Regions from separate parts of the Paenibacillus sp. FSL R5-0517 genome, predicted to be linked through region 1. Evidence: a T-box and tRNA genes for the amino acid it is inferred to sense, from the RefSeq annotation. Region 1 holds a T-box; the other holds one or more tRNA genes.
What was found. A T-box is a leader RNA that pairs with one kind of tRNA and senses whether it is charged. The one in region 1 lies ahead of MKX40_RS24415 (valine--tRNA ligase), so its partner is inferred to be a tRNA-Val.

Region 1 (15,427 bases):
CACAGGTATTCGCAATATGGTCAGAGAGACCCATCTAACCGTGGATGATTTTATTCAACCGATCTATGTAACGTATGGAGAAAATGTTAAATCCGAAATCAAATCCATGCCTGGGGTATTCCGTTTCTCGCTGGATCGTCTTCAGGAAGAAGTAACAGAAATTGCCGAGTTGGGAATTCCAGCCGTGTTATTGTTCGGTATTCCTGAGACGAAGGACAGTGTGGGTTCATCTGGCTTCGCTGAAGATGGCATTGTGCAGGAAGCGACGAGATTGATCAAATCGTGGTACCCAGAGCTGCTGGTTGTTGCAGATACTTGTCTGTGTGAATTCACAGATCACGGTCACTGCGGTATGGTACACACCGTGGAGATTGACGGTCACATCTGCGGAGATGTGTTAAATGACGAATCACTTGATCTGCTCGTGCAAACGGCAGTGTCCCAAGCCAAAGCAGGAGCGGACATTATTGCACCATCCAACATGATGGATGGATTTGTACAAGCGATCCGTGCCGGGCTGGATGAGAATGGATTCAGTCACATTCCGATCATGTCCTACTCTGTAAAATATGCTTCTGCATTCTATGGCCCATTCCGCGAGGCAGCAGATTCAACGCCACAATTCGGGGACCGCAAGTCGTATCAGATGGACCCGGCCAACGCACGAGAAGCTCTGCGTGAAGCCGAAACGGATGTGCTGGAAGGAGCGGACATGTTGATGGTAAAACCATCCCTTTCCTATCTGGATGTTATGCGCACCATCAAGGATCAATTTGATCTTCCGCTTGTTGCCTATAATGTAAGTGGCGAGTATGCCATGGTTAAGGCGGCGGCGATTCAAGGCTGGATCGATGAGAAAAAAGTAGCCATGGAAATCCTGCTCAGTATGAAACGCGCGGGTGCAGATATGATCATTACCTACTACGGAAAAGACGCTTCTCGCTGGTTGGCTGAGAAATAAAATAATCGACATTGGGGAGGATACACATGACTGTACAACAAGGTAATCGTCGTAATGATGAGCGCTCACGTAGCGCGTTTGAGGAAGCGAAGCAGTACATACCCGGGGGGGTGAACAGCCCTGTACGCGCATTCAAATCGGTGGGACTTACGCCAATCTATGCGGAGCGCGGCGAAGGGTCCAAAATCTACGATATTGATGGCAATGTTTTTATTGACTATGTAGGATCGTGGGGTCCACTCATCATGGGACATGCACACCCTGACGTTGTAGAAGCTTTGCGTGAGACAGCCCTTAAAGGAACAAGCTTTGGTGCACCTACCTTGCTGGAGACCGAGATGGCGAAACTGGTCTGTGAGCGTGTACCTTCCATCGATATTGTGCGGATGGTTAATTCCGGTACGGAAGCAACCATGAGTGCCATTCGACTGGCACGTGGGGTAACCGGACGCAGTAAAATTCTGAAGTTTGAAGGATCATATCATGGACATGCGGACAGCTTGTTGATCAAGGCTGGCTCAGGTGTTGCAACGCTGGGGCTGCCAGATAGTCCAGGTGTGCCTGAAGGCGTAGCTGTGAATACCATTACGGTACCTTATAACGATCTGGAGTCTGTGACACTTGCTTTTGAACGTTATGGTGAAGAACTTGCCGCTGTTATTGTGGAACCTGTGGCGGGTAACATGGGGGTTGTACCTCCGGCTTCCGGCTTCCTGGAAGGCTTGCGCAGTTTGACGACGCAATATGGCAGCCTGCTTATTTTTGACGAAGTCATGACCGGTTTCCGCGTAGGGTTGAACTGTGCCCAGGGACGATATGGGGTTACACCCGACCTGACTTGTCTGGGGAAAGTTATCGGTGGCGGACTCCCGGTTGGTGCTTATGGTGGTCGCCGGGATCTGATGGAACAGATTGCTCCTACGGGACCGATCTATCAAGCAGGTACACTAAGCGGGAATCCGCTGGCTATGGCCGCAGGATATACCACGCTCAAATTGTTAACACCAGAGGTCTATGACCGTCTGGAGACACTGTCTGCACGTCTGCAAGCCGGATTCGAGAAAAATGCATCTGAGGCGGGTGTCGCGATAACCATTAACCGGGTGGGTTCCATGGTTTGTCCATTCTTCAGTGCCGTTCCGGTAACCAATTATGATATTGCCAAAGAAAGCAATCTGGATCAATTCCGTCGTTATTTTGCGGCCATGATTGATCAAGGTGTGAGTGTTGCGCCTTCGCAATACGAAGGCATGTTTGTCTCTGGTGTGCACACGGAGCAGGATATTGACGATACGATCGAGGCGAATCGTAAAGCTCTTCAATCGCTATGACGATCAAAAGTTGGAAACGCCGTGGGGAATGGCTTGAGCTGATGCCAGGAAAAACCGTAACCGGCAGCTCGGACAAACAGATGGCTGCAGAGCAATGGCTATTGTCTGAACTTCAGTTTCCGGAGAAACTGCTACGTCAGCTTAAAGCAAACCGAGGAATACAACTCGCAGGGGACCGGCTTCGGCTGGCCCTTTTTGCGTCTCAGCCAATCGATGTCGAACCACGCTGGGCTGAGGCGGAGGTCTTGTTTGAGGATGATTTCTGTTTGGTTATGCACAAACCGGCAGGCATGAAACTTCATCCGGATGGAAGCCGCGCTGATCAGGCCATCACGCTGGATCATGTGGTTGCCTCCTATTATGAGATGAACGGAATACAGGCAAGTGTACGCCATGTTCATCGACTGGATGAGGATACAACCGGACCTGTCCTGTATGCCAAAAATGCTTTTGCCCTCGCCAAACTGGATGAAGCGATGCGCCGCAAAGAGATTGGTCGCCATTATGTAGCCATTGCAGGGGGACAACTATCCCGCGAACTGCACAAAATTGATGGTCCCATTGGCAAGGACAGACATCACAAACAGCGCAGACGTGTCTCTGAAGGTGGTCAAGAAGCTGTTACGCATGTGGAGATCGTCGAAGTGTGGGAACGGGCAACTCTTGTACGATTGAAGCTGGACACAGGACGCACACACCAAATTCGTGTACATCTGAGTTATGCGGGACATCCGCTCATCGGTGATGAGTTGTATGGAGGAAGAGCGGATGCCATTGATAGGCAGGCGCTTCACGGAGAAGTGTTGAAGTTTAACCACCCGTTAACTGGAGCCATGATTGAAGTAAATGACCCTTGGCCGTCCGATTTTACACAACTGGCAGAGCGCGAAAAGATGTATTAATACTATTTATGTCGCCTAAAAGCTTTCTGAAAGAAAGCTGCTTCGGAAGCATAGTCTATCCCCGGATTTTCCCTTTGAAGAAGGGAATCAAAAAAATCTGGGGATAACAGTGATCGGAAGGTTATTCTGTCATCGAAGTGGCTAGGTGCAACATTCTCTATTTCGCTTTATATAGCAAGGTTTTTCAAAAGGTGGCATGCTCATCTCATTCAAGGCATATAGATGGGGTAACGAAGGATTTGGACCATGGATCAGTCCCATGAGAAGGATCATGGTGAACATATGCCGAAAGGAGGACGCCACCTTTGTTGAATCAACCTTATGGTTTGCGGTTCGATATTTATGAGCGCGTTCATTTGTCTGAGGGAGTTCCTGCGATTGAGGAATTGGAGGAGATTGAATTATACCCGCGCATTCAAGTCATAGGGCAGGATGATCATGCCACCTTAAGAGGGCATCTTTTACTTACAGGTGCGTACAGAGGAGAAAATGAGGCTTCAGAAGAGCTCAAACATTTCATTCCCGTGGAGATTACAGTGCCGCTGAACCGAGTCAGATCAATTGAGGATATTTCCATTGAGATCGAAAATTTTGACGTGGATCTGTTGTCCAACCGCAGTCTGAACATTACTGGCGTGTTGTCGCTGCGAGGCATCGAGGGCTTTCATGCTGAAGAGCCGCAAGTGTGGTCAGCAGATGAGTTTACAGTAGTCCACTCACCGGATGCTCAGCAATCCAACCGTTCCGATGAAGCAGAAGAGACAGATAGCGATCCTAACACATTTGCACAAGAGTATCTGCTCCAGCGGAGTGAGGAAGAGAGACTTGCGAATGCAGCAGAGCTTGCCTATGGTGCCCCCGAATATCATCAGGAATATGCGAACTTATCCTCGGCGGAGCAAAGTGCGGAGTACGCTAACGAAAACAGACAACCTGATGCAAACGAAGATCCTGCATCTCTGACAGCGAATGGAGATGAACTGGCATCCCAGGAGCCATACAGCGAACCTTCTCCCATCTCGTCATTTATGGCTGAGACCGCTGATCGGTTAGCTTCTTACCCAGAGTCGGAACCGTTGCTTCCTCTGGAAGATGAGTCTTCAGCGTGGTCCGAGCCTTCCGTGGATGCATTGCCTACAGAGCCTAGAAATTCAGATCAAGAAGTCCAAGAACCTGCTGCTCAATCATCTAATGAGTTCGCAGCAGCAGATGTACCGGACGGACCGGACGTATGGCATTTCGAATCAGCGAGATCTGTACCTCAGCAGGAGAATCAGGCAGTTGATGTTCCGGTTGAACCACAAGCGGAGAACTGGCAAGGTGTATTCGGTACGTCCGAAGCAGGCAATGCAGAGGAAGAACGCCAGTCTTTTGAAGCGACTGAGGTAGATGAGTTTGTGCAGAATGAAGCATTTGTCCCTGAACCTGTTGCTGAGACGGAAGACAAGCCGGAGATGAAGGTTGCTTTTGGCAGTAAAAAGGAATCCGCACCAAGACAAGAGGAGGGTGTGGGGATCTCTTCCTTGTTATCCTCCGGCAGATCAGCACGAGATGCTGAAGTGGAGAGAGGCGAAGAGGTACCAGCCGGTGTGATACAGGAAGAAACGTATGCACCTGAGGATGTGGAATGGAAGAATCTGTTCCTGGGAACGATTGTGGATCAGACGCCATTCCGCAAAGTGAAGTTGTGTATCGTCCAGCGGGAAGATACACTGGATGCCATTGCGGATCGATATCAATTGAGCACGAGGGAACTTCAGTTGTATAATCGATTATCTGAACAAGTTGTGGAAGAAGGTCAGATATTGTACATCCCTTAATCCGCAGTTAAAGCCTTCGTTATGACCCGTGATCCCCTTGAGGATTGCGGGTTTTTGCATGATTTGCCCTAAACCTGCATTCCAGCGCACTTTATCCGCTGTTGTCAGGTTGACTATCGCGCACGAGCAAGGTATGATGTGTGTAGGTTTTTTGAAGAACAACGTGGAACGGGAGTAGTAGACAGTATGACCTTTCAGAGAGTGGAATTGCAACGCTGTGAGATTCCGCAGGAACCAACTGATCGAAGTCGCCCGGGAGTTGCCTGTTTGAATTCAAGGGATGAATGAGCGTTATCGTCATTTATTTCTGAGGTAGGATGGGCCGGTAGCAGCCGTTATCTGCTTGAAGTGTCACGTCATGTACAGAGGGGGAAGTCTACCTTGCTGTCGGCGTGAAACAAAGGTGGTACCGCGAAAGCTAACCTTTCGTCCTTTGATGGATGAAAGGTTTTTTTTGTTTTTTTTGGCGAAGATGATGAAGATGAAGTAACGGAGGAATGACACATGTCTGAGGAAAAAAAATCAGCTGCAACAGAAATGCCGACCACTTACGATCCTAAAGCGGCAGAAGACAAATGGTACTCCACCTGGATGGAGCGCGGATATTTCAAAGCCGGTCAACGTAAAGATGCCGAGCCGTATACGATTGTAATTCCACCCCCAAATGTGACCGGGATGCTGCACATCGGGCATGCGCTCGACTTTACACTACAGGATATTCTGATCCGCACCAAACGGATGCAGGGTTATGATGCACTGTGGCTTCCGGGTTCCGACCATGCAGGTATTGCTACCCAAACCAAAGTGGAGCAGAAGCTGCGTGAAGAAGGTCTGACTCGTTATGATCTGGGACGCGAGAAGTTTCTGGAGAAAGTATGGGATTGGAAAGATCAATATGCCACAACCATTCGTCAGCAATGGGGCAAAATGGGTTTGTCCCTTGACTACTCACGTGAACGTTTTACGCTGGATGAAGGTCTGTCCCAAGCGGTTCGCAAAGTATTTGTTCAACTGTATGAAAAAGGCCTTATTTACCGCGGCAAACGCATCATTAACTGGGACCCGGTGAACCGGACAGCCCTGTCTGACATTGAGGTTGAATATAAAGAGGTTCAGGGTCACCTGTACCATCTGCGTTATCCGCTCAAAGACGGAAGTGGCTACGTTACAGTAGCAACAACGCGTCCTGAAACGATGCTGGGTGATACAGCGGTCGCTGTTCATCCGAAGGATGAGCGCTATGCAGATATGATTGGCAAAGTCCTTGTACTGCCTATCATTGGACGCGAAATTCCAATTATCGCTGATGATTATGTGGATAAAGAGTTCGGAAGTGGTGCAGTAAAAATCACGCCTGCACATGATCCGAATGACTTTGAAGTAGGTCTTCGTCATGATCTGCCACAGATTACGGTAATGGATGAGAGTGGCACAATGAATGCAGAAGCTGGTAAGTATCAGGGACTGGATCGCAGTGAATGCCGCAAGCAGATTGTTGCTGATATGAAAGAGCAAGGCATATTGATCAACATCGAGGATCATACGCATCAGGTTGGACACAGTGAACGTACCGGCGCTGTTGTTGAACCGTATCTGTCTACTCAGTGGTTTGTTGAGATGAAGCCACTTGCAGAGAGAGCGATCAAGAAACAACAGAGCGGCGAAGGGGTTAATTTTGTTCCAGACCGTTTCGAGAAAACATATCTGAACTGGATCGAGAACGTTCGTGACTGGTGTATTTCCCGTCAACTGTGGTGGGGACATCGTATTCCGGCCTGGTATGATGAGGAAACGGGTGAAATCATCGTATCTGCTGAAGATCCTACAACGCTACCAGAGAATGCAGGACGCAAGCTTAGACAGGACGAAGATGTACTCGATACTTGGTTTAGCTCCGGCTTATGGCCATTCTCCACACTAGGCTGGCCGGAAGATACGGAAGATCTGCAACGTTATTATCCGACAAGTGTACTTGTGACAGGGTATGACATCATATATTTCTGGGTTGCACGTATGATTTTCACTGCACTGGAATTCACGGATGAGATTCCGTTCAAGGATGTGCTGATGCATGGTCTTGTTCGTGATGCAGATGGACGTAAAATGTCCAAATCACTGGGCAACGGTGTAGATCCGCTGGATGTGATCGAGAAATATGGCGCAGATGCAATGCGTTACATGATCTCAACCAGCAGCACGCCAGGCCAGGATCTCCGTTTCCGTTGGGAACGGGTGGAGCAGGCTCGTAATTTTGCCAACAAGATCTGGAACGCTTCGCGCTTTGCATTGATGAATCTGGAAGGATTCACCTATGAGGATCGTGACATCAGCGGAGAGCTTGGTACAGCGGATTATTGGATTTTGCACCGTCTGAACGAAACTTCCCGCGATATTACGCGTCTAATCGAAGCGTATGAATTTGGGGAAACAGGTCGTGTGCTGTATAACTTTATCTGGGATGACCTGTGTGATTGGTACATTGAGTTCGCTAAACTGTCCTTCTATGGGGAAGATCCGGTTGCCAAGAAGAAAACACAATCCGTACTGGCTTATGTGCTGGATCAGACCATGCGCCTGATTCATCCGTTTATGCCATACATCTCCGAAGAGATCTGGCAGCATCTGCCGCATGAAGGTGAGACGATTACGTTGGCAGCATGGCCGGTATATGATCCTGCTTTTGAGAATCCAGAGGCTGTTGCCGAGATGAACCTGCTCATGGATACCATTCGTGCAGTTCGGAACATCCGTGCAGAAGTGAACGTGCCTATGAGCAAAAAGATTGAATTGATGGTGAAAGCAAACAGCCCTGAGGCGTCCAGCATCATCGAACGTAACAGTCATTACATCAAACGTTTCTGTAACACCTCCGAGTTCGATAGTGGGCTGGATCTGAGCTCCCCGGATAAGGCAATGACTGCAATCATCACAGGGGCAGAACTATACTTGCCGCTGGCAGGTCTTATTGATATCGAACAGGAAGTGGCTCGTCTGGAGAAAGAGTTGCAGAACCTTGAGGGCGAAGTACTCCGTGTGGAGAAAAAGCTGTCGAATGAAGGCTTTGTAGCCAAAGCGCCTGCCAAAGTTATTGAGGAAGAGCGCGCCAAGCAAGCAGATTATTCCGATAAACGGGATAAAGTGATCGCACGAATCAAGGAACTGAAAGGTTAATATATTTGGGTCGGATGGAGAGCCAGTATGCCATCCGGCCGCTTTTTTCACTCAAACTCGGAACCGAAGGTGAATCAGATGACGGAATTAGACGGGACAGATGCAGCAGCTCCTTTACTTACGTATAACGAGGCCGTGGACTGGATCAATGGCCTTATTCCTTTTGGCATCCGACCTGGATTGGAACGAATCGAGGGTCTGATGTCTATGTTAGGCAATCCTCACCAACGTCTCAAATTTATTCACGTCGCGGGAACGAACGGCAAAGGTTCGACTTGCGCTTTTTTGACGTCAGTGCTTCTTCAGGCTGGATATGATGTGGGTACCTTTACATCGCCTTATATCACCAAGTTTACGAACCGTTTTCAATACAACGGCGAGGATATTCCGGAAGAGACACTGTTGAAGATCTCTAACCGTTTGCGACCGCTGGTTATGGAAATGGCATCTACACCGCTTGGTTCCCCAACGATGTTTGAGGTGTCTACGGCTCTCGCGCTTCTGTATTATGCAGAAGAGTGCTACCCTGATGTTGTGGTATGGGAGACGGGGCTGGGGGGAAGGATGGACGTAACGAATATTGTTTCGCCTGTTGTGTCCGTCATCACCAACATTGGTATGGATCATACGGATGTGCTTGGAGATACGATTGAGCAGATCGCTGGAGAAAAGGCAGGCATTATCAAGCCGGGAGTACCCGTTGTAACCTGCGCGACGCAACCCGAAGCTGTGAAAGTGATTCAGGAGAAAGCACAGCAGCTTCAATCAAGCCTGTATTTGGCTGGAAATCAATTCTCTTATCATCGACTGGAGAGTAATGAGAACGGACAATCTTTTCATTTTACAGGCCCTTTTCGTGACCTGGACGTTCGCATCCGCATGCAGGGCTCACACCAATGTGACAATGCAGCGGCCGCACTGATGGTGCTCGAATTGCTTAGACAATACATGGCATTTATGCTGGATGATAACGATATCGCACTTGGACTGGAGAATGCTTTCTGGGCAGGGAGATTCGAAAAAGTCGTCGATGAACCCCGAATTGTGCTCGATGGAGCACATAATCCGGAAGGGGCAGAGTCGCTGGCCAAGAGCATTACGGATGTCTATCCTCACAACAAGTTAATTTTGATGATGGGTATGTTGGCAAATAAGCATCACGAATCATATTTGCAGCATATACTGCCACTAGTGGATACGCTGATCCTGACCGAGCCAGACTTCCGACGCAAAATGGCTGCAGATGAATTGCTGCAGATTGTCGAACGGGTACGTCCCGCCTTTGCGAAGCAGGAACTGGAAATCATCGTCGAGCCCGAATGGGCAAAGGCTCTTGATCTATTGAAGTCACGGACGGAAGCGGAGGATCTGGGGGTGGTCTCCGGCACACTGTACCTGATTGCGGATGTGCGGGCAGCCCTTTTGCATCAAACCGATTCTGAAAAAGGTTGGTGAAAGTTTTGTTAAATACATCGGAACACGTTCATTTTATAGGGATTGGCGGATATGGCATGAGTGCCATCGCTAGAGTTATGTTGGAAATGGGATACACCGTTACCGGATCGGATGTCGCTTCACAGGAGTTGACCGAGAAGTTGGCAGCCAAGGGAGCGAAAATATATATCGGCCATACAGCAGAGCACGTCACTGGAGCAGACCTGGTTGTTTACTCTACGGCAGCGCCTGCTGATAATGTGGAACGGGTAGCAGCTGCAGAGCTCAACATTCCGATTCTGCATCGTTCCCAGATGCTTGCACGTTTGTTAAATGAACGTAAAGGTGTGGCTGTGGCTGGAGCCCACGGTAAAACCACCACCTCATCCATGATTGCACTGGTTATGGATAAATGTGATACGGACCCGACATATATCATTGGCGGAGAGATCATGAATGTGGGCACCAACGCCAAGGCAGGCCAGGGCGACTGGGTAGTTGCCGAGGCCGACGAGAGCGATGGCTCATTTTTGCAGTACCATCCATGGCTCGGTATTGTAACCAATATTGAGGCAGATCATCTGGAGAATTACAACAGTGATTTTGAGGAACTCAAAAAGGCTTATGTGCAGTTCCTGAGCCAGATTCGTCCGGAAGGAACAGCCATTGTGTGCTCAGACGACGAGAATGTTCAAGCGATTTTGCCAGAACTCAAGTCACGGATTACAACCTATGGTATTGATCGTGCTGCGGATTATACGGCAACGGATATTGTATTGGGCGATCGCCGTATCTCCTTTACGATGAATCATCAGGGTGCTCCTATGGGCACGGTGGAATTATCAGTGCCAGGTAAGCATAACGTTTATAATGCGATGGCTACTGTAATTACCTGTCTGGAAGCAGGTATTCCATTTGAGAAGATTGTGGCAGCGATCATCCAGTTCCACGGAGCCAAACGCAGATTCCAGGTATTGGGCGAGGCGCGTGATATGCTGATCATCGATGATTATGCGCATCACCCGACGGAGATTGAAGCGACTATTAGTGCAGCCAAAGCGACAGGCAAACGTATTATTGCGGTATTCCAGCCACAGCGTTATACGCGTACGTTCTTCCTGTTGGATGCGTTCAGTCGTGCTTTCGCGGAAGCGGATGAGGTGCTTATTACGGATATCTATTCTCCTGCGGGCGAAAAACAGATCGAAGGGGTAACCTCCGCCAAACTGGTTGAACTAATCGTTCAAAACAGTAATGCTTCTGCACGGTACCTTCCTACGAAAGAAGAAGTTGTAGCTGATCTGCAGCATCGTTTGCAGCCAGGAGACCTGGTGATTACGATGGGTGCAGGTGATATCTGGAAAGTTGGAGATACACTTGCCCAAGGCTTGAAATAGATCATTTGCGAAACCGCCTGTCTTCGATATGAAGCAGGCGTTTTTTTGCGTTAATTGGAATGTCTTCTGCCTTCTCTGCATATAGCTGATATAAATGGGACAAAGGAGAGGGTACGGGTGAGCAATGCTAGAATGACGTTTCGCTTCGGGGATCATGAGTCGGACAAGCCTGAAAACAAGAGGAGTTCCGCATCCAGTCCATTGGTGTCGTTAAGTGAAGAATTACCGCATAATCAACTGCTAACGCCTAAGCAGATGGATACGACCCCATCATGGACGCCAGAGGATATTCCCGGAGACTGGGGAGAGACGGTGCTGACAAGCTCTACTGTACCTGAACCTGACGAGAGGGTGAGCCCTGATTCGAACTCGAATTTTGATGAGCACCATTATCTAGGAAACCGTTCCGGTTACGGTTATGATAATTATTCAGAAGGTCCGGAGGAAGAGCGTCGCTATCGGTCTAATGCCCAAGAGGATCAGGGCCACGACTGGCTTGCAGATTCGGAGAACTATTCCTATAAGCGCAATCGTCCTCCAAGGGGCTGGAAAATGATTGGTTCTGTCACTGGGGCACTTGTTACCGGAGCACTCTTTGGCATGGTGATTCTCTCATTTTTTAATAAAGAAGGAGCCGTCAAGCCAGACGATCTTCTGCCCGCCAATCAGGCAGTTTCCACTGTGACCGGTCAGGACGGGACTGCAGGTACAGAACAGCAGACAGCGGCGACTGGCAGCACGTATTATGCACTTCAATACGGCGTGTTCAGTTCTCCTGAACGAGCTGAGCAGGCCAAGCTTGAACTGGCTCAGGCAGGTATAGCCGCAGGGTCTGATCCTGAAGATGGTAATCGAGTATATGCAGGCATTTCGGCTGACCGTGAAGAGGCCAAGCTACTTAGCTCCAGGCTAAAAGCTCAGGGAGTCGAACTGTATGTCAAGGAGATCGTGAACCCTGAGATCAATCCGGCTATATTCGGTGGCAAGCAAGAGGATGTGCAGCTTTTCTTCACAAACAGTTCTGCACTGGTCGAACAATTGTCTACCTTGTCCATTCAGCAGTTGGGACAATCTGCACCGACAGCAGTCTCTGCAGAAACGATGGCCGCGATTCAGAATAAACACCAGTCATGGTTAACCGGTTTGAATAGTCTCTCACCCGGCCTGACTGCGGAGGTACAGCCTATTGTTGGTGGAATGGAGAAATCAATGAACGATGCAATAACGGCTATTGCAGAGTACAACAAAAATCCGGATGATGTGCACATGTGGTCCGTGCAGTCCGATCTGATGGAATATGTACTACAGCAGAAAAAATGGCTCGAAGCGATTAAGCAGTAACATGCTCTTTCCCATAACAACGCTTGGAATTACCCATCCGGCAAGGAACTGGAAATAGTTCCCCTTGCCGGATTTGTGTTTGTATTGACGTACAAAACCCCGTATAATAATGTGGGTGTCAAAAAATGGCGAGGGAAGATTACCGATGAAAAAAAACTTCGGCATGTTATTGCTGTTTCTGCTGCTCGGCTGGATGGCCGGAGCGTGGATCGCCAAGGCACTGCAGCCTGTTAAGGCAGTAGCCTTTCTTACGAAAGCCACGACCATACGTTGGTCGCCGCAGGCTGATCTTGATATTATCAGTTATGATATTTCACTTCAATTTCAAATGAGCCTTCTGAGTCTGATCGGTATGATTGCCGCTGTGTGGCTATATCGCAGACTGTAGGAGAATGACGAGTTATGACGAAAAAAATTAACCAGTGACATCTATTATCGTGATCCGGACAGGATGTTGCCGTGGCATAAGGAGCCGTTCATTTTGGATAACACAAAGCAGCGCCCTATTATTCTGGCCTCCACATCGCCTCGGCGCAAGGAACTGATCGCATCACTCCACCTAGCGTTTGATGTAATACCAAGTCATGCCAATGAAGATACACCGCCAGAGTGGACCCCTGAACAGACGGTACAGGAGCTTGCTTTGCGCAAGGCGCTTGCTGTGTATCGGGGGCTTGAAGGCCGCGAGCAGGAAGCCATTATTGTTGGTAGTGACACCGTTGTTGTTCTGGATGGTGAGATTCTGGGCAAACCCGTAGATGAAGCGGATGCTGAACGTATGTTATCCCGGCTGCAGGGCCGTGTGCATCGGGTGTTTACGGGCGTCGCTTGTATTGATACGGGCAATGGACAGTCGTTAGTTCATTACCGCCAGACCGATGTAACGATGAAAGAACTGTCGGATGCGACCATCCGTGCTTATGTGAAGACAGGTGAGCCTTCGGACAAGGCAGGATCTTATGCCATTCAGGGCATTGGCGCTTCACTGGTCGACCGTATTGAAGGATGTTATTTTAATGTGGTTGGCTTGCCGCTATCCTTGCTAAGTGACATGCTGGACGGGTTCGGCGTACATGTGTTGCCACGAACATGAATGAAGCCAAATGTTGTGAAATGAAAAGAGGGAACATATGGAGTCGCCTCAATACATGATGCGCGACATCCCCCAGGAAGAACGCCCGAGAGAACGCATGATGGAATACGGGGCGGGCGCCTTAAGCCATGCTGAATTGCTGGCCATTTTACTTCGAACAGGCACAAGACAGGAATCCGCGGTGCATATGGCACAGCGGATTCTGACCGAAACGGGTGGCATTCGCTCGTTAATGGATCTGAGTCTGGAAGAATTGACTGCAATGAAAGGGATTGGCAATGCCAAGGCTGTACAATTGAAAGCTGGCATTGAGCTGGGGCATCGGATTGCCAAGAGCAGACTCACACAGTCGGCTTCAATCCGCACACCGCGTGATGCAGCTGACATCCTGATCGAACAATTGCGTTATTTGCAAAAAGAACATTTTGTGTGTCTCTTTCTGAATAGCAAAAATCATATTATTGCCCAGGAAACACTCTCCATGGGCAGCCTTAACGCTTCGATTGTACATCCGCGTGAAGTGTTCCGGGCTGCCATCAAATGCAGCAGCGCATCTATTGTGTGCGCACACAACCATCCGAGCGGTGATCCTACGCCCAGTCCGGAGGATATCCAAATAACCAAGAGACTGATTGAAGCAGGCGCTATTGTTGGCATTGACGTGCTTGATCATATTATTATCGGAGATGGAACGTACGTAAGTTTGAAGGAGAAGGGCTTAGTATAATATAATGGTTGGCGTTGATGTTTTCCTATGAATGTTAACGGCGTTGTCCGTAAAAGATAGGTTCACTTTACAAATGCAAAAAAACAAATGCGAATATTAGCTCCACGTGTTACGTGGGAATGAAATTATCACGCTCTGGATCTGAATAGAGCGGCTATATGAGGCAGAAAAGGAGATTATGTTATGTTTGGTGGTTTTACGAAAGATTTGGGTATTGACTTGGGGACAGCAAATACGTTGGTTTATGTACGAGGAAAAGGAATAGTGGTGCGCGAACCTTCGGTAGTCGCTATACGCACAGATACAAAAAGCATTGAGGCAGTAGGTGAAGCCGCCAAAAAAATGATTGGACGTACACCGGGTAACATTCGTGCCATTCGTCCAATGAAAGATGGCGTTATCGCCGACTTTGATACAACGGCAACAATGATCAAATATTTCATCCGTGAGGCGCAGAAACAACGCTCCATGTTCCAACGTCATCCAAACGTGATGGTATGTGTACCATCCGGGATCACGGCTGTAGAACAACGTGCGGTTGAAGATGCAACCAAACAGGCTGGAGCACGCGAAGCCTATACCATTGAAGAGCCTTTTGCAGCTGCTATTGGTGCGGATCTGCCTGTATGGGAGCCAACAGGTAGTATGGTTGTCGATATTGGTGGCGGTACAACGGAAGTTGCTGTTATCTCTCTTGGTGGGATTGTAACGAGCCGTTCGGTTCGCGTAGCAGGTGACGAGATGGATGAATCCGTTATTCAATACATCAAACGCCAATACAATCTGATGATCGGTGAGCGTACATCGGAGCAGTTGAAGATGGACATCGGATCAGCAATGCCATTGGAGCAAGTAGAAACGATGGAAATTCGTGGACGTGACCTCGTTACAGGTCTGCCGAAGACCATTACGATTACTTCGGACGAGATCAGCGAAGCATTGGCTGATACGGTGAATGCAATTGTTGAAGCGGTAAAAGTAACCCTTGAGAAATGCCCACCTGAACTTGCGGCCGATATTATGGATCGTGGAATCGTTCTTACAGGTGGTGGGGCGCTTCTGCGCAATCTGGACAAGCTTCTGGCTGGTGAGACAGGAATGCCTGTCATTGTGGCTGAGAACCCGCTGGATTGTGTAGCAATCGGAACAGGTAAAGCGTTAGAGAATATTCATTTGTTCAAAAGCAGAAGCAGTTCGGCAGTTCGTTCCAAACGTTAATCGGTATTTGCCTAACTTGACATTGCGAATAA
Region 2 (15,427 bases), 730 kb from region 1:
ACTCCGAAAGCTTTAGAAAAAGAACTTAGAGATGGAACAGATATCGTATTAGGTGCAAGGCACTTTATTGTTAATAAACTGGATTTCGAATTAATATCCGAAAAAATAAATCAAATTCTTATGAAACAGCAAGGAGAAACCTGGGAAGATGTAGTTAAAAATCTTGCCCCTTATTTCAGTTGGGAATATACAGATTCTATACGATTAAATAGTGAGGAAGAGCTATGGCAGATGATCAACAAACATTCCATTGAAGACGCTGATTAAGTTAAAAATGAGAATTTAATTTACCTTCAAAATCACCTTACGCGGATTGTTGATGGATTAGAAGACAGTAAAGCCCTCAATACTGTGTTGACAGTATCGAGGGCTTATTAGTTTTAAACAGTGCATGTACAACTCTAGCTTAATCCGCAATATTTCCTGCCATCTTGAGACGGCGAGCAATTTCCTTAAAGTCTTCTTGCGAAATGCCTGGGGCGAATTCTTCTTCCACCGCAGGGGCTTCTGGAATCGGGAATCCTTCAGGTATCCCTTGGATGACTTCAAGAGGTTGTCCATCTTCGGGGTGAGTTCCTTTCCAGATCTGACCGATCGCATTGAAGTCTTTATCACTATAGGTGTACAGCTTGGTGTGTACCCCTTTTTCTTCATATTTACGAGCCTCATTGAAAGCTTTGTTGTTCAGTGAAGGGATAGGAACGAGTTTGGTTACATTGACGCCAGTTGCAATCTCAAGGGCTTTTGCATATGCCACGACATGAACTCCGCCACGTACCAACAGGAAACCAACCACTTCCCGGGCTGCCGGGTGATCTGTCATCTCATATACCTTCATTTTATGCGTACGCGCTCCACATTCGAGGAAAAAGTTGTGCAACAGATCTTCGACCAAATTTCCGCTGTTGAAGACGTTTGCTCCCGTCCATGGATTACCCATAGAGTCAAAAGGCATTGCGCCTTGTGCACCTGCCAGATAGTGATAAGACAGACGAGCATCTTTCACGGAACCTAACGGTGTATCATCGGGTTCTTTGTACTCGGTTGATCCTCTAAGACATTTGTTAATCCCGTGAGACACCAGCTCAACATGTCCCAATTCTTCGGCCGTAATACTCATGACCAGGTCATAGAAAGGCTTTAACTTTTCTTTGGAGCGAAAATTAAACGATTGATAGAGGTAGTTGTTCAACGTTGACATTTCTCCGAATTTGCCGCCGAGCAGTTCCTGTATGGCTGCCGCTGCATTCGGATCGGGCTTCTCGACATTGGGAATCTCAATCAGAATTTCATCCAAGCGTTTGAACATTGGGGTGTAACCTCCTCAAAGTGGTATTGCAGATCTTGTAGAAATGTTAGATCATGAAGTCAGGCTGTCATGGCCTATTACACGGTTATTCCCTTTTTTAAACATAAAATCAACCAAATGGGACTTAAGTATTGCATATCAAATGCTGCATATCTTCTCCCTGTTGTTATTTCCAATACGGTGAATTTTATGTATAATCTAACCTTTAAATGGGTCTGCCAGATACAAGAGAATTAAGGTACATAAAGGAGTTAAAGATGAACAAACGTTGGGTAAAAATAGTGTGGATTCCGATCCTTCTGATGATGCTGATGTACATAAGCAGCGAGCCTGTCACAGCATATGACGTTACGAACGAGGTTCAGGTGGATGAACAAACGAGGCAAAGGCTTGAAAAGAAATACGGGTTGGATCGTCCTGAGGAGCCGAAGACACAACAACACGTTTTCTCGGGTGACTGGGGAATGAGTTTCCGGACGGAGCCTCCTGATTCGTTGGACCGGCTTGTTCATGTGGTTCCTTTTTCCCTACGGCCACTGGCCTGGATCTTTCGTTTATTCGTGTAAAATGAAACCCGGACGGGCAATATAACAGAAACATATTGTCCCAAGGAGTGAGTGAAATGAGAATGCTCATTGTTACCGTCATGTCTGTAGTCCTGAGTTTAGCTGGAATAACATCTGGTACAGGTGCCTCTATCCCTGATTATGCGAAGTGGGGAATTATAGCGGTCAAAGAAACACAGACAAAGTACAATGTGGATATTTTGGACTATAAGCACATCGGCCGTACCTCTCTTACAGCGGATCAATCACGGGAACAGTTCAAGCTATGGGTTCGTGCCAAAGACGGCAAGCAGTTCGCGGTCTATGTGAATGTTGATTTTAATCCATCTACACAGCAATTAAAGAAAGTGCAATTTTCGGAATCCGATCGACACTGATCCGTTACTGAACCGGATTATCACAAGAAATGTTGTTATATCAGCAGCATTATTAGAGGAACCAGACGCCCTTGATCAAAGGGGAAAGTCTGGTTTTTTTTATTTTGCAAAATCCATTTTTTACTATTGAATAAAGAACTTATGTTCGCATATAATATGAAATACAAACAAACGTTCTCATCGGAGGGATGATTATGCTAGGGAAATATATTGGCCAGATGGTGGAGCTTGTCTACATGGATCGTGCAGGGCAGATTACGCAGCGACAGATTCGAATTAACAGTGTACGTGGCGGGATGATTAGAGCATCAGCGGGAAAAGAAGGCTCACCCCGAACATTTCTGGAGCAAGGTATTCTGGCATGGCGTCCTGTTACGGATATGAATGGGGAGGTAAAGTATGCTGAACGACTTTGAACGTAAGATTTTGCGGATTATGGTGAACTATGCAGGACAACGGCGCAGGCTGCCGCGTATGGATGAACTGGAGACCAAGACGGGACGAAGCAGAGCTTACATTCATGAGTCTTTGCTGGAGCTTGAACGAACCGGGCACATCGCCTGGGAGAATCGGTCTACTCTCGAAGGGATACAGATCTTGCAGGCATGGGAACAGGTACAACAGCCAATTCGCAAAAGCCAGCCTTCCGGGGACTCCGTAAAATATTTTACGGACTATTAATCATAATAAGAAAACGCCAACCCGGATAACCGAATTGGCGCTTCTGTGTAACACGTAATGATCTGTGCATCTATTTTAGAATTGGGGAAGTTGGTCCAGGTTGTTGGTTGGGTCACCGTCGGCATCGCCGCGAATATACATTTCGCCATCTTTGCCTTTAAATACATTCACGCCGGCAATAGCGCCAGCCTTTACTTCTGCAAGTGCTTGTTGGTAATCCAGTATACGTCCTGCTGAAGTCTGAAAGGCTGTCAGGTCACCGTCGCCATTTTTCTGTACGGCTGTGAAACTCTCGCGTGTCGTTTGATCCATGATGTCACACTCTCCTTATATGACGAGATAGGAATCTGTTTACCTGATTAGCCTATCCGATTTCCTGGGAAGTATGCACCATACGCTCATAAGACCTGCCAATGCCGAAGTTTTACAGACTCTTTTTCATACGAACATGCAGAATATCTGCATCATAAAAAGGTTCTTCTGAAATCACTTCATAGCCCAGTTTCTCATAGAATTTCTGCGCCTGACATTGAGCATCCAGTACGGAATAGGATAAGCCGAGTTCACGTGCCAGTTCCTCCATCGCGAGCAGAAGCACGCGTCCATAACCGAATGAACGATGAGACTCAAGCACCGCGATCCGCTGCATTTTGGCCGTATCTTTGCTGTAATAGATCAGACGTCCTGTAGCTACAGCTTGCCCATCCGTACATAACAATACGTGATGCACATCCGGACTAATGACATCGTATTGATCAATCTCAATCTCGGCAGGAACCTGTTGCTCGATCACAAAAACGTGATTGCGAATACCCAGGGCTTGTTCCAGTTGTTCTTGCGTCGTTACATAACTAATCTCAGCTGCCAATTCCATTCCTTCTTTCTGCTCTTGCGCGACATATCAGACTGAATTATACAAAAAAATGTTTTTCCTGTATAGTGAAGTCTGGGACATATTGGGAGAGGAGGGGTAGTGATGGGCATGGCAGGCATCATGGTCATTACATTGTTAATGTCGGCGGGAATGATTATTCTGTTGTATTATGTGACCAAGAAAGCATACTCACGTAAGTGGGATGAAGAAGAGTAATTTACCTCTTACCTTCACGGCAAAACTTCACTGCTTCCTCGCGGAGAATATACATCTTGAACTACCGATTTGGAGTATACGTCCAGCCAGACGGGCAGAGATTCATCATTTTCATTGGGTTGTTTTAACTGTTGGAATTGAACCGTATGTTCATCCCGTTCCAAGCCGCAACCGGTAAGGGTTGTCATGACAATCATAAGCCCAACGAAAAAAAAGAAGCATTTGGTAAATGTATGTGTATTGGATTTTGACCGTTTAGTTAAGTTTCTCATAGAGAATTCACCTCGTTGTAGATATGGTAATCTTCCTTTATTGTGCACCATTTTGGGTGAATTATAACCAAATAAATCATTGACAATGAACACGGTTACTTGATATGATACTGTTACTTGATTGGGAAATAATTATATATCATGATCTGTTAGCTCAGCTAAAGATAGCATTATGATCGTGATGGATACATCCTATTTATTACAGGGCGATAGCTCAGCGGGAGAGCATTATCTTGACAGGGTAAGGGTCGTGGGTTCGATCCCCACTCGTCCTATATGAAAAAAAGGGCAACTTCTTTTGAGAATTATATCTCAAGAGGAGTTGTTTTTTATATAACATTATGGCCATCTCTGATAATATATGTAGGTGGTTTTTGTTGATAATAAATATACTTAATGGTATAATTTGGATTGAATTAAGCAGTTAAAGTAGTTACGGACATCGATAAAAATAATACAGAAAAAAGATATGGTGGTTGATGGAATGGGACAAACAAAACGTGTTGCAGCACTATATCGAGTGTCCACAAAAGGACAGATGGATGGAAACGATATTCCAATGCAACAACGAGCATGCAGGAAGATGGTAGAGAAACAAGATGAATGGAAGCTAGTTAAGGAATATACCGAAAAAGGGGTATCAGGTTTCAAAGTACCTGCCTCGAAGCGTGATGTTATTCAACAGGCTAAAGAAGATGCAGAGAATGGCTTATTCGATGTTTTGTTGGTATTTATGTTTGACAGGCTTGGAAGAAAAGATGATGAGACCCCCTTCGTACTTGAGTGGTTTGTAAACAAAGGGGTTGAAATGTGGTCTGTAATAGAAGGACAGCAAAAAATTGAAGCAAACACCGATCGGATGGTCAACTACTTAAGATTCTGGCAGTCAAGCGATGAAAGTAGGAAAATCTCTGACCGTGTCAATGAAAAACATAAACAGATGGTCGAAGATGGTATTTTCAGGGGAGGAGGTATTCCCTACGGGTATAAAAGTGTTGATTCCGGTAATGTAAATAAAAAAGGAAAAGTAATGCAAAAACTGGGCAAGCACGAAGAAGAGTCAAAGATTGTAAAAGAAATATTCCGACTAGTGCTTGAAGAAGGATACGGGCAATTAAGAATAGCTAAACTTCTAAACGAAAAAAATGTTCCGACAAGAAAAGCAAAACAATGGGGTGCTCCAACAGTAAACGTTATACTTAAGAATCCAATCTACAAAGGAGTGATGAGGTATAGAAAAGAAAAAGGGGACGATATATTTTCAAAACCAATCCCTGAATTAATGATAGTTTCAGAAGAGGATTGGAATACTGTACAGGATATAAGGGATAAAAAGAACCCTAAGAATCCAAACAGAAATGAAAATTCCATTCCCATGAGCACTAAGGGAAGTTTACTTTTAACTGGATTAGCTAGATGCGGTTGTTGTAACTCTAGATTGACTACGACTACATTTGTAAATAAATACAAAGCAGCTAATGGAGAAATTGTTCGATACAATCAAAATAAAAGTTATCGCTGTAGTGGAAAATTGCAAGGAAAGACGGATTGTGATGGACAGGCAACATTTTCTTCAAAGAAGGTAGAGAGACAAGTCTTAGAAAGCGTGGAAGTATACTTAAGTGAACTCAGAACAATAGATTTTCAATCGGAAATTGAATTGATAAAAAAGAAAGTTTTTAATCAAAAAGAGGAAAGAATTAAAACAATGCAAAATTTACTGGAAGAGCACTATGAGGAGCTTGTGGTATTAAACGCTGAGGTTCCAAAAGCTATAATGGGTAAGAGTGCATTCAAGCCAGAAATGCTCAATGCTCTTATCGATAAAAAAGAAAACGAAATTCTGAAAACTTCTGAAGATATTAAGGGAATAGAGAAATTGTTACTCTCCAAAAAAATGGAGATATCAGAGATGGAGACTCTAAAAGATGATCTCCCAGTTTGGCGGGATGTGTTTACAAAAGCTTCTACAGAAAAGAAGAAAATGATGTTATGCACATTGCTAGAAGTGGTCTACATTAGTAAAGATAAAATATCGGTCGAAATCAAGGCTGGAATAAAAGAATTACTCGGTCATCTATACAGAGAGAGAAAGGATACCAAGAGCTCACTTAGTTGACAGGGTAGGGGTCAGTGGTTCGAGCCCACTACAGATCATACACGAGAAGCCTTATGATGTAAGGCTTCTTTTCTTTTTTTACATACAAACATGAATACGTTTCCGAGTGCTTCAGTTTCTCTTCCTCTTTTTAAACAAAACTTAAATAAAACATAAATTCATCATAAGGTTCCTCTTCTATACTTGGTTCTGAGGTCAACATAGATCAGGAGAAGGAGAGAACTTATGAATTATTCAAGTCTAGTTACATTAAAGTTAGCCAGAGTAGGGATCGCGGGTACACTGGCTTTAATACTGGCAACAAGCCCACTTGCCACCATCGGGGTTGCAGCCGCGGAAGCAGTCCCGACACCTGTATCTACGAATATACCTAACACACAGAAAGACTCCCTAAAGCAGTCCCCGATTCAATACCAGATCCAGGCTCGGCTGAATGAGAAAGACATGACGATCCAGGGGAGCGAGAAGGTAACGTATCGCAACACAAGCAAGGATACACTCCAGCAACTGGTCCTGCATACATATGCTGATGCGAACCTTTCCAAGTCCACACAGGCTTCAATGTTCCAACAGAACAATGAACAGATTAGTGAAGATCATCCCGAGAAGACAGCGGAGGACTTTCTGGGTGGCATTGATATTCAGGCTGTAACAGCAGATAGCCAGTCACTGGACTTCCATAAGAAAATCAAGCGCTGACTGTACAGTTGAAAAAGTCCGTTCAACCAGGCGAATCGATAACATTACAATTGGAATTCCATCTGAATATACCTTATGGCTCACAGCGAATATCCTATTACAAGGATATAATTAATGGTGCACACTGGTTCCCGGTGATGTCTGTATACGATGAGGTCAAGCAGCAGTGGAATAAGGCACCGTATAGTCGAACATTCGAGAGCGATTATTACACCTCGTCCGACTTTGAAGTCCAATTTAATGTGCCTGAGGAGTATCAGGTAGCCATGCCTGGCATGATCTCCACTCAAAACAGTACAGAACATGGGCGTAAGATTGTGTCTGCCGTAGCCGAGAATACGAGAGAGTTTGTTTTCTTTGCCAGTCCTAATCTTCAAGTGGAGCGCGCTACCCGTAACGGTCTGACGGTGGAATACTATTATTTCAACGATGATCCATCCAAGAAAGAGATCGTTGACCGATACATTAATCAGGCATTCAAGGTCATTGATTTCTATAGTGAGAAATATGGCAAGTATCCCTACCCAGAGTTCCGAATTGTCGAGACGTATGTACAAGGCGTTGCCGTGGAGTATGCGAGACTCATTCAGATGGGCCAGATTCAAACGGGTAAGGTTCCAGAAGAAGATACAACATTTGTTCATGAGATAGCACATCAGTGGTTCCATGCATTGATTGGTAATAACTCAGAGACCGAATCCTTCCTGGACGAAGGCTTTGCCGATTTCTCCATGGTGTATTTTGCCGAGAAACAGGGAAATAAGCTAAATGGTTTCAGATCCATACAGTTTGATACTGCGCCCGTAGATATGGCGATTGCGTCAACAAATGATGAAGCCGGGGAGTTAGCCGGTCTGGTGTATTATCAGAAGGGAAGACAAGCGATCTATCAGCTTTACCGTTCCGTCGGTGAAGAGAAATTTGACGAGTTGATGAGAACATATTTCCAACGCTACGTGTATCAAAATGCAACAATAGAGGGGCTTCTTCAAACCATTGAAGATGTGCTTGGTAAGGAAGCACGTACCGAAATGCAAATGGCCCTATATCAGCCTGATTTCGTCTTAAAGCCTGAATACCAATTATCCAAAGAAGAGACCGCCGCATATGTGCATGATATCTTACAAGTGCAGTATCAGGCTGTCATGGAGATGATGCCTAATCTGCCTTATGAAGTGATGAGTCGATTGATGGACAAAGCTCTTCAAGGCGAGAAATTAACCATTGTGCTCAGCGATCAGGTAAGTAAACTTGCAGCCAAACAGCAGGAAGATATGGTTGATCAATTGACTGGATTCCTTGATATGAGCGGTATACGGTACGAGGTTGTACGGGATCGCAAGGAACTGAAGCAAAAGTTGAAAAAAGAGATCGGTAACAGCAACCTTATTGTCATTGGCAATGCCAAGTCAAATGGATTGGTGCAGGCTTTAAAATCCAACATTATTGATCGTACGAAACAGACCGGTTTTCCTTGGAAGAATACAATGAATCAACCGTTCGCCGCTGGTGCATATGTTATCCAACATCCCTATAACCAGAATCGATTAATGCTTCATTATTTCTGGAATGAGGATCATCTGAGCAATGCGGTATTTGAAGCTTTTAAGCTGAAAATGCAGGAGTCTATTGGATTCAGTAGCGACTTTTACCAGTACTATGTATTGGATAACCAAGGCAAGGAGCAATCCGATAAAAAAGTAGCCAATCCCTTATCTTCACTTTTTGCAGAGGAATAAGTAGTTAATTTTGCAGTTTCTTCATTCAAACAGGTTAGCCTATTATTATGGGTTAGCCTGTTTCGTCTTGTTAACATAAGCAAATGTTTGGTTATATGAAAAACCAGACTTAGAATAATAGGCTGCAAGATGGGCATAATGCTTTAACATAAAGGTAACTTCATGAATATACTTATCGGGAGAAAACAATAGGAGGGATTAATATGAAGGATCAACATTATCCGGGCGTACCAATGAAAGGCACAATTGCTGAGTACAACTGTAAAGGCATTAAAGGAATGACTAAAATGAAAGCGTATTCATATAGTGCTAGAATTCGCTCTATCATTCGTATTTCTCGGGAGTCAGCTGCGAATGAGGGTAATGTTGTTGATTTTTCAATCCTATTAATGAACGCTTCGGATGTTTTATATTCGCGACCGGTAACAGGTAATACCCCGTTCACGAAGGAGTTGAGCTCCCATGTCCATGACTGAAAATATTGCTCAGGCAGCACTGGGCGCAGCGATGAAGGCCAACAGGGCTATTGCGCCATATGATTATTGCGATGCAGAATCCAGACGGATGTACACGCCTCAATTTGATAAAAAAATGGACAATCCTATATATACCGCTGCAATGGCGGGTCTTCAATCGATCTATTGGTTTCGGGCGATCAAAGTGAAGGGGCTTATCCCTGGTGCAAAAGCAGATTATTATGCTACGTATTCTACCAACCATAATCGTATCGGTGGAATTGGACTTGCGTATTCCAACAGTCCGACAGGACCATGGACCAAACACGGACAGGTATATCTCGATACTGTGGTTGGGAATTCGACGGAAACGCCATTTGTGATCTGGAACGATGAAGAACAATTATTCTTTATGTATTATCAACAAAACGGACTTGGGATCAATCAATCGACGGCACTTGCAACCTCTGTAGACATGATTAACTGGACAAGAGTAGGTTTGATATTGGACAAACCTCCAGGTTTCCCAGGTGATGGTCATACCGGTTATTTTTCCTGTTTTAGAAATGGTGGCAAATGGATCGGTTTTTCGGTAATGGGCGGCGGTGACTTTGGCCGTAAATGTATCTGGCATTCTCATGACGGACGTAGCTGGTTAGCTGATCCAAGACCATTAATGGGTGGCAATGATGCGACTTTATCAGCGGAAGAAAACATTTCGAGACCCAATGCAGGTGTATTTATGTACAAAGGGAGCATGTGGTGGTTAGGTATGCTATCGATTTATGCTTCAGGTGGGGTTACGACAGTAGCTCGGCCTGCTATTGCCAAGATCAGCGCAGACTTCCGTCAATTGCTAGACAAACCTACAGATATATATTTTCCGGCATTGAATTGGGAAACGACCAATATGCAATCCTTGATGGTGTCCGTTATGGACGGGGTAGTGTACGTGTATTACAATACCGATCATAATATCGGTGTAGCTTATTCGGTGGGGGTGTAGAGATGATTATACGAGATGCAGCGGGTCAGATTGTGCCCTTTGGAAAGGTCCACAAGCAGCTTGTGGCCGATTTTCTATACGGAACGTTACCGGATTGGGTGGAGGTGGTGGGCACCCCTACGTTTGAGCCTTTGCCCGATAGAGGAACCATAACAGTTACAACCCCGACCACAGCAGGAGCGACGGCAGAGTTGAAAATGAAACATCTGATTGACAGCTCGAAAGTAACAGCAATTGCAGTCACTTTGGAAGCGCTACAATTCAACGGCAATATTGGAATATCGGTTCAGGTTGGCATCAAATCGAAGGATAGCAAGGCTGGTATCACCTTTTTTCATAACGTTAATCAGAAGTATGGGATGGTCCGAGCCTATAAAGCAGATGGAACGTACACGGATTTTAAGCAAAACATGGTTTTCTTCACTACGCAAGGTGTGGCGGGAGATGAAGCGCAGAATCGAAAGAACCTGACCGTGCTGCTCTGCACCGGGTTACAGTTCTCGGCGGGGTTCGAAAGACCTTCCGTGTGGCTTGGTGCGGATGATCAGTATGGAGGTGTTGCTGCTGACCTGAGTGGTGGGTTGTTCCAACATGGAGAACTGCAATGTCTGTTGAAACTCACCACAAGCAAGGCTGAGGCCAAATATTTCAAATGTGCGCAGATGAAAGTGGATATCTGGAGTAACTAATCAAACTGGGGAGAAATCTGAAGACCAACAAGGAGCCTGATTTGAAGAAAGAGTGTAGACAAGCTAGGCCAGCTCGGATTTGAGAAACTTGAATTGGGATGCTGAAGAAAATAAACAGATGATCTGCATGGATCGGTCAATAACTTACTGGCAGTAATAGGGTACCTAAACACGGACGCTTTGAAAAAGAAGTGCAGTGTTGGGGTACCTTTTTTATTTAGAAAAGGTTCATCATTGTACCGCCTGCTGCACCAGCAACGACGACGATCCAGGGTGGTACTTTCCAAAAAACGAGCATTAGAAACAACATGCATACCAGTGCAAAATCAACAGGCGTCAGGATCGCAGTTGTCCAGAGTGGATCGTACAACGACGCCAGCAAAATACCTACAACAGCTGCATTAATTCCGCGTAATGCTCCTTGGGTTTTTGAGCTTTTACATAAAGCACTCCAGAAGGGCAATACGCCTACGATCAGAAGGAAAGCTGGCAAAAAGATAGCGATCGTTGCAACCAAAGCTCCTGAAACCCCACGCATCATCGCTCCTAAATAACCGGCAAAAGTGAACAATGGTCCGGGTACAGCTTGTGCTGCTCCATATCCCGCCAGAAAGTCGGACTTATTGATCATCTCTGCAGGAACGAATTCACGTTCCAGTAACGGAAGCACAACATGCCCTCCGCCAAATACGAGTGATCCTGAACGGTAGAAGCTATCAAAGAATAACAGCCACCCCGAACGATCAAAGGGAGTGAGTAACGGGAGAAAAATCAGAATTCCAAAGAACGTAGCCAAACAGACGATTGCCAAGTTACGATTCATAGGGACAGACAAGTCTACTGTTTTAAACTCGGTCATTTTAGTAAATAGGATCATACCTATCACGCCTGCTATCACAATAAAAAGGATTGGAGTGAATGCAGTCTGCCACACAACAGTCGCCACTGCAGTAAAGATAGCGATGGTTGCCCTATAGCGGTCGGGAGTTAGTTTTTGCCCCATGCCCCATATCGCCTGAGCGACAATAGCTACAGCAACAATTTTCAGACCGTGAATCCAGCCAGTACTGCTAATATCAAATCCTTGCAGAAGAAAAGCGAACAAGACTAACGCAATGACAGATGGAAGTGTAAAACCAAGCCAAGCCATCAGTCCCCCCAGCAATCCGCCGCGGATAATGCCAATTCCAATCCCGACTTGACTGCTGGCAGGTCCGGGCAAAAATTGACACAGCGCAACTAAATCTGCATAGCTACGTTCATCCATCCATTTTCTACGGCGAACATATTCTTCATGAAAGTAACCAAGATGAGCGATCGGTCCTCCAAATGAAGTCAGGCCGAGTTTGGTTGATACAGCTAGCACCTCATAGAGAGCCCTGGATTTATGTTTGGGCTTGTCCGGGGTTAGAAATGAATTATTCTCCAAACGTGTTATTCCTCCTTAAGTTCAACTTAGGTTATCTGATGACTACAATGATAAACCTCATTATCGCTATTCATTTAAACTCAGCATTAAACTGTATTATTTTTTTACATCAACTATTTACATGCGCAATTAAATTGCGTACAATGTAATTGTTAGCGATAAAAGAGAAGTCGAATTTTAGTCAACATAAATCCAATCAACTAAAGGAGTTTTACAAATGAAAACATTATATGAAACAACAGTCATCAATACAGGTGGACGTCAAGGAATCGTACAATCTCCAGATAACGTGTTTATGTTGGATGTTGCTGCACCACCTGAACTGGGAGGACAAGTGACGACAGCTACCAATCCGGAGCAGTTGTTTGCAGCAGGGTATAGCGCTTGTTTTAACTCCGCACTGGAGTTTCAATTGAAAAAACACAAAGTTGAAATTGAAAGAAGTACTGTTGCTGCAACCGTGATGTTGGTGACGGACTCTGAGGATAACGGCGTGAAACTTCAAGTCGATTTGGAAGTTAAAATTCTCGGTCTGGATGAGGAGACAGCACAGAAATTTGTGAAACTTGCTCATGACTACTGCCCATATTCCAAAGGAATCAAAGGGAACGTGAATGTTAACGTGGAACTGGCGTAAGGTGTAATCACTGAATTGAATTGTTCTTGATAAGAAGCCTCCGAGAAATCGGAGGCTTTTTTGATTTATTTTGCTCCGTTGTAAGATGCGCCTTATCCGGAAAAAACAATAATTATGATTGCGATATACCTATGGGGGGTATAATAAAGGATATAAATACAATTAAAGGAGTGCGGACACATGAAAAAGTACTTAATGAACATATCGACTATCTTGATCGTAAGCAGTTTGATTTTGGGTGGATGTGGCAAGGAGACTCAGCAGACTATAGAGAGTAACGATGACAGTCATACAGCCACCGCAGGTGAGATGCACCATTCTGAATCTGGAGAGCTACCGGAAGGATTGCGGGAGAAAAGCAATCCCACCTTTCCAGTAGGAAGCCAGGCAATGATGAGTGCCGATCACATGTCGGGCATGAAGGGGGCAACAGCAAAGATTGTTGGAGCTTATGAGACTACGGTATATGCAGTGACGTATACCCCAACCACAGGCGGAGATCCCGTGCAGAATCATAAATGGGTTATTCATGAGGAAATACAGGACCATACCGATCAATCGTATAAGGTAGGTTCTGAGGTGCTGTTAAGCGCTGATCACATGAAAGGAATGAAGGGTGCCAAGGCCACAATTGAGTCCGCTGAACAAACAACGGTATATATGGTTGATTACACCCCAACAACAGGGGGAGATTTGATAAAAAACCACAAATGGGTCATAGAAGAAGAATTATCTGCGATCCAATAGAACCAATTGCATGAAAAAGCTCTTTTATACAGAAAAATCAAATTCATACTCAATTATGGGTTATAATGGTATTAAGATTATACAAAACTGCTGAAAGGGGAATGTACTTATGATGGATTTTAGCAAACCACCCCATGGCTCTGAGACGGATACACACCGTCAGCGTCATCAGGAGAATGAACAGAAATACCTGTCCGGAGGCAAAAGCATTTGGTATGAAATCAGCAACTGGCTCATTCTCGGGGGTATCCTCCTTGTCATATTTTTATTATTTAAATACGTATTTTAAATAGACACACAACCGGGCGGATCCCCATATGATGCATTACATCAGTAAGCACTTGGGGAAATGGGGAATCCGGGATGGCAAAAGCAAAGGGAAAGAAAGCTCCCGCATTAAAGAGTGACAAAATCCGTGTATCCATGAAGTTGGTCACTTCCGATGTATGCGAGAGATGTAAAACACCATGTACACGAGGCATGGATTACGCTGCGCGGATGCGAATCGAAGGGGCTATAGGCAAGGGTGTTCCCTGTATCCTGACCCGCCATACTTCATCATAACCCTTCGTCTAATTCCGTAGTTATAACATGAATAGAACAGAGGCATCCTTTAATGAGGAGAGCCTCTATTTGTGCATTCCAAGGGGTGGAAAAAATTCTGGATAAAAAATGAAAAATGATGAAAAACAGCGCAACTTTGTGGATGAATGTACAGTATAAATGTACAACAGCTAGCAGCAGGGGAGGGAATATTGACGGGATGAAATGGAAACGAGTATTGCTTTGTGTCACGGTATTCTCCTTGCTCGGCGGGTCTTTATTGTTTGCAGATTCGGTGAACGAGAAGATTCGTGTTCTCATTAACGGCAAGGAAGCAGCTGATGGAGGTTATCTCATTGATGGAACGACCTATGTACCTGTAAGGGAAGCCGGAGGCGTCGTCAAATGGGATAGCAGTAACAAGAGAGTAACGGTGATCAAACCGAATGTACATATTTTTCTCTTCAAGGGAGACACTGTATTTGGCAACGTTAACGTAGGGAAGCTGAAATTCAATGTATTTTCCCAAGTGGACAGTCTGACAGCAGATGTAGCTGCGGTGAAAGTAACGATTACCAATCCAAGCGGTCAGGTGAAGGATATCCAGTCACAGGAGCTTACAACACAGAAGGATAACTTCTGGTTCCGTACTTACGATTTTACGTACGATTTCAGTCGTGCCGGCAAGTATCAAGTCGGCTTTCATATTAAAGAAAATGCAAACAGCAGTTACGTCCTGGTAGCGGAGAAAATCATTACAGCGCTGAACGATTGAAGCGGAAATAACCCTGTGAGTTAAATTGACCTGGGTCATTGAACATGTTACGATATGCAAGGTTACACAATTTCTATTTATAAAGCGAGGTATTTCAATGAGCGATCACACACATGAACACGGCGATGGCTGCGGATGCGGGCAAGACCACGACCACGACCACGAGCATGAAGAAGTCCTTCTCACATTAACAGACGAGAACGGCCAAGACGTGGAGATGGTTTTGGTGGAGACGTTTGACGTGGAGAAGCATGTTTATGCGCTCCTGCTGGAACGTAACAATCCTGAAGCTGA

Region 2: it has a tRNA-Val gene. The T-box ahead of MKX40_RS24415 (valine--tRNA ligase) is inferred to sense a tRNA for this amino acid. The anticodon was not compared.

What each region holds. Positions count from the first base shown of each region.
Region 1 is NZ_CP150235.1:5,453,368-5,468,794, reverse strand. It holds gene hemB (porphobilinogen synthase) at 1-961, shown strand, start outside; gene hemL (glutamate-1-semialdehyde 2,1-aminomutase) at 988-2,292, shown strand; gene MKX40_RS24425 (RluA family pseudouridine synthase) at 2,289-3,194, shown strand; gene MKX40_RS24420 (LysM peptidoglycan-binding domain-containing protein) at 3,500-5,014, shown strand; T-box leader at 5,170-5,451, shown strand; gene MKX40_RS24415 (valine--tRNA ligase) at 5,519-8,185, shown strand; gene MKX40_RS24410 (folylpolyglutamate synthase/dihydrofolate synthase family protein) at 8,264-9,640, shown strand; gene murC (UDP-N-acetylmuramate--L-alanine ligase) at 9,697-11,016, shown strand; gene MKX40_RS24400 (SPOR domain-containing protein) at 11,134-12,357, shown strand; gene MKX40_RS24395 (DUF4321 domain-containing protein) at 12,503-12,745, shown strand; gene MKX40_RS24390 (Maf family protein) at 12,839-13,450, shown strand; gene radC (DNA repair protein RadC) at 13,488-14,177, shown strand; gene MKX40_RS24380 (rod shape-determining protein) at 14,361-15,395, shown strand.
Region 2 is NZ_CP150235.1:4,720,114-4,735,540, reverse strand. It holds gene MKX40_RS21050 (Imm8 family immunity protein) at 1-267, shown strand, start outside; gene MKX40_RS21045 (manganese catalase family protein) at 407-1,309, opposite strand; gene MKX40_RS21040 (hypothetical protein) at 1,567-1,875, shown strand; gene MKX40_RS21035 (DUF3889 domain-containing protein) at 1,932-2,252, shown strand; gene MKX40_RS21030 (hypothetical protein) at 2,447-2,668, shown strand; gene MKX40_RS21025 (hypothetical protein) at 2,652-2,933, shown strand; gene MKX40_RS21020 (DUF3892 domain-containing protein) at 3,009-3,245, opposite strand; gene MKX40_RS21015 (GNAT family N-acetyltransferase) at 3,358-3,801, opposite strand; gene MKX40_RS21010 (hypothetical protein) at 4,038-4,295, opposite strand; tRNA gene MKX40_RS21005 (tRNA-Val) at 4,499-4,570, shown strand; gene MKX40_RS21000 (recombinase family protein) at 4,780-6,414, shown strand; gene MKX40_RS20995 (hypothetical protein) at 6,640-7,113, shown strand; gene MKX40_RS20990 (M1 family metallopeptidase) at 7,122-8,852, shown strand; gene MKX40_RS20985 (hypothetical protein) at 9,056-9,328, shown strand; gene MKX40_RS20980 (hypothetical protein) at 9,315-10,313, shown strand; gene MKX40_RS20975 (hypothetical protein) at 10,316-11,002, shown strand; gene MKX40_RS20970 (chromate transporter) at 11,220-12,431, opposite strand; gene MKX40_RS20965 (organic hydroperoxide resistance protein) at 12,649-13,068, shown strand; gene MKX40_RS20960 (YdhK family protein) at 13,249-13,815, shown strand; gene MKX40_RS20955 (hypothetical protein) at 13,925-14,104, shown strand; gene MKX40_RS20950 (hypothetical protein) at 14,179-14,379, shown strand; gene MKX40_RS20945 (copper amine oxidase N-terminal domain-containing protein) at 14,579-15,133, shown strand; gene MKX40_RS20940 (DUF1292 domain-containing protein) at 15,231-15,427, shown strand, end outside.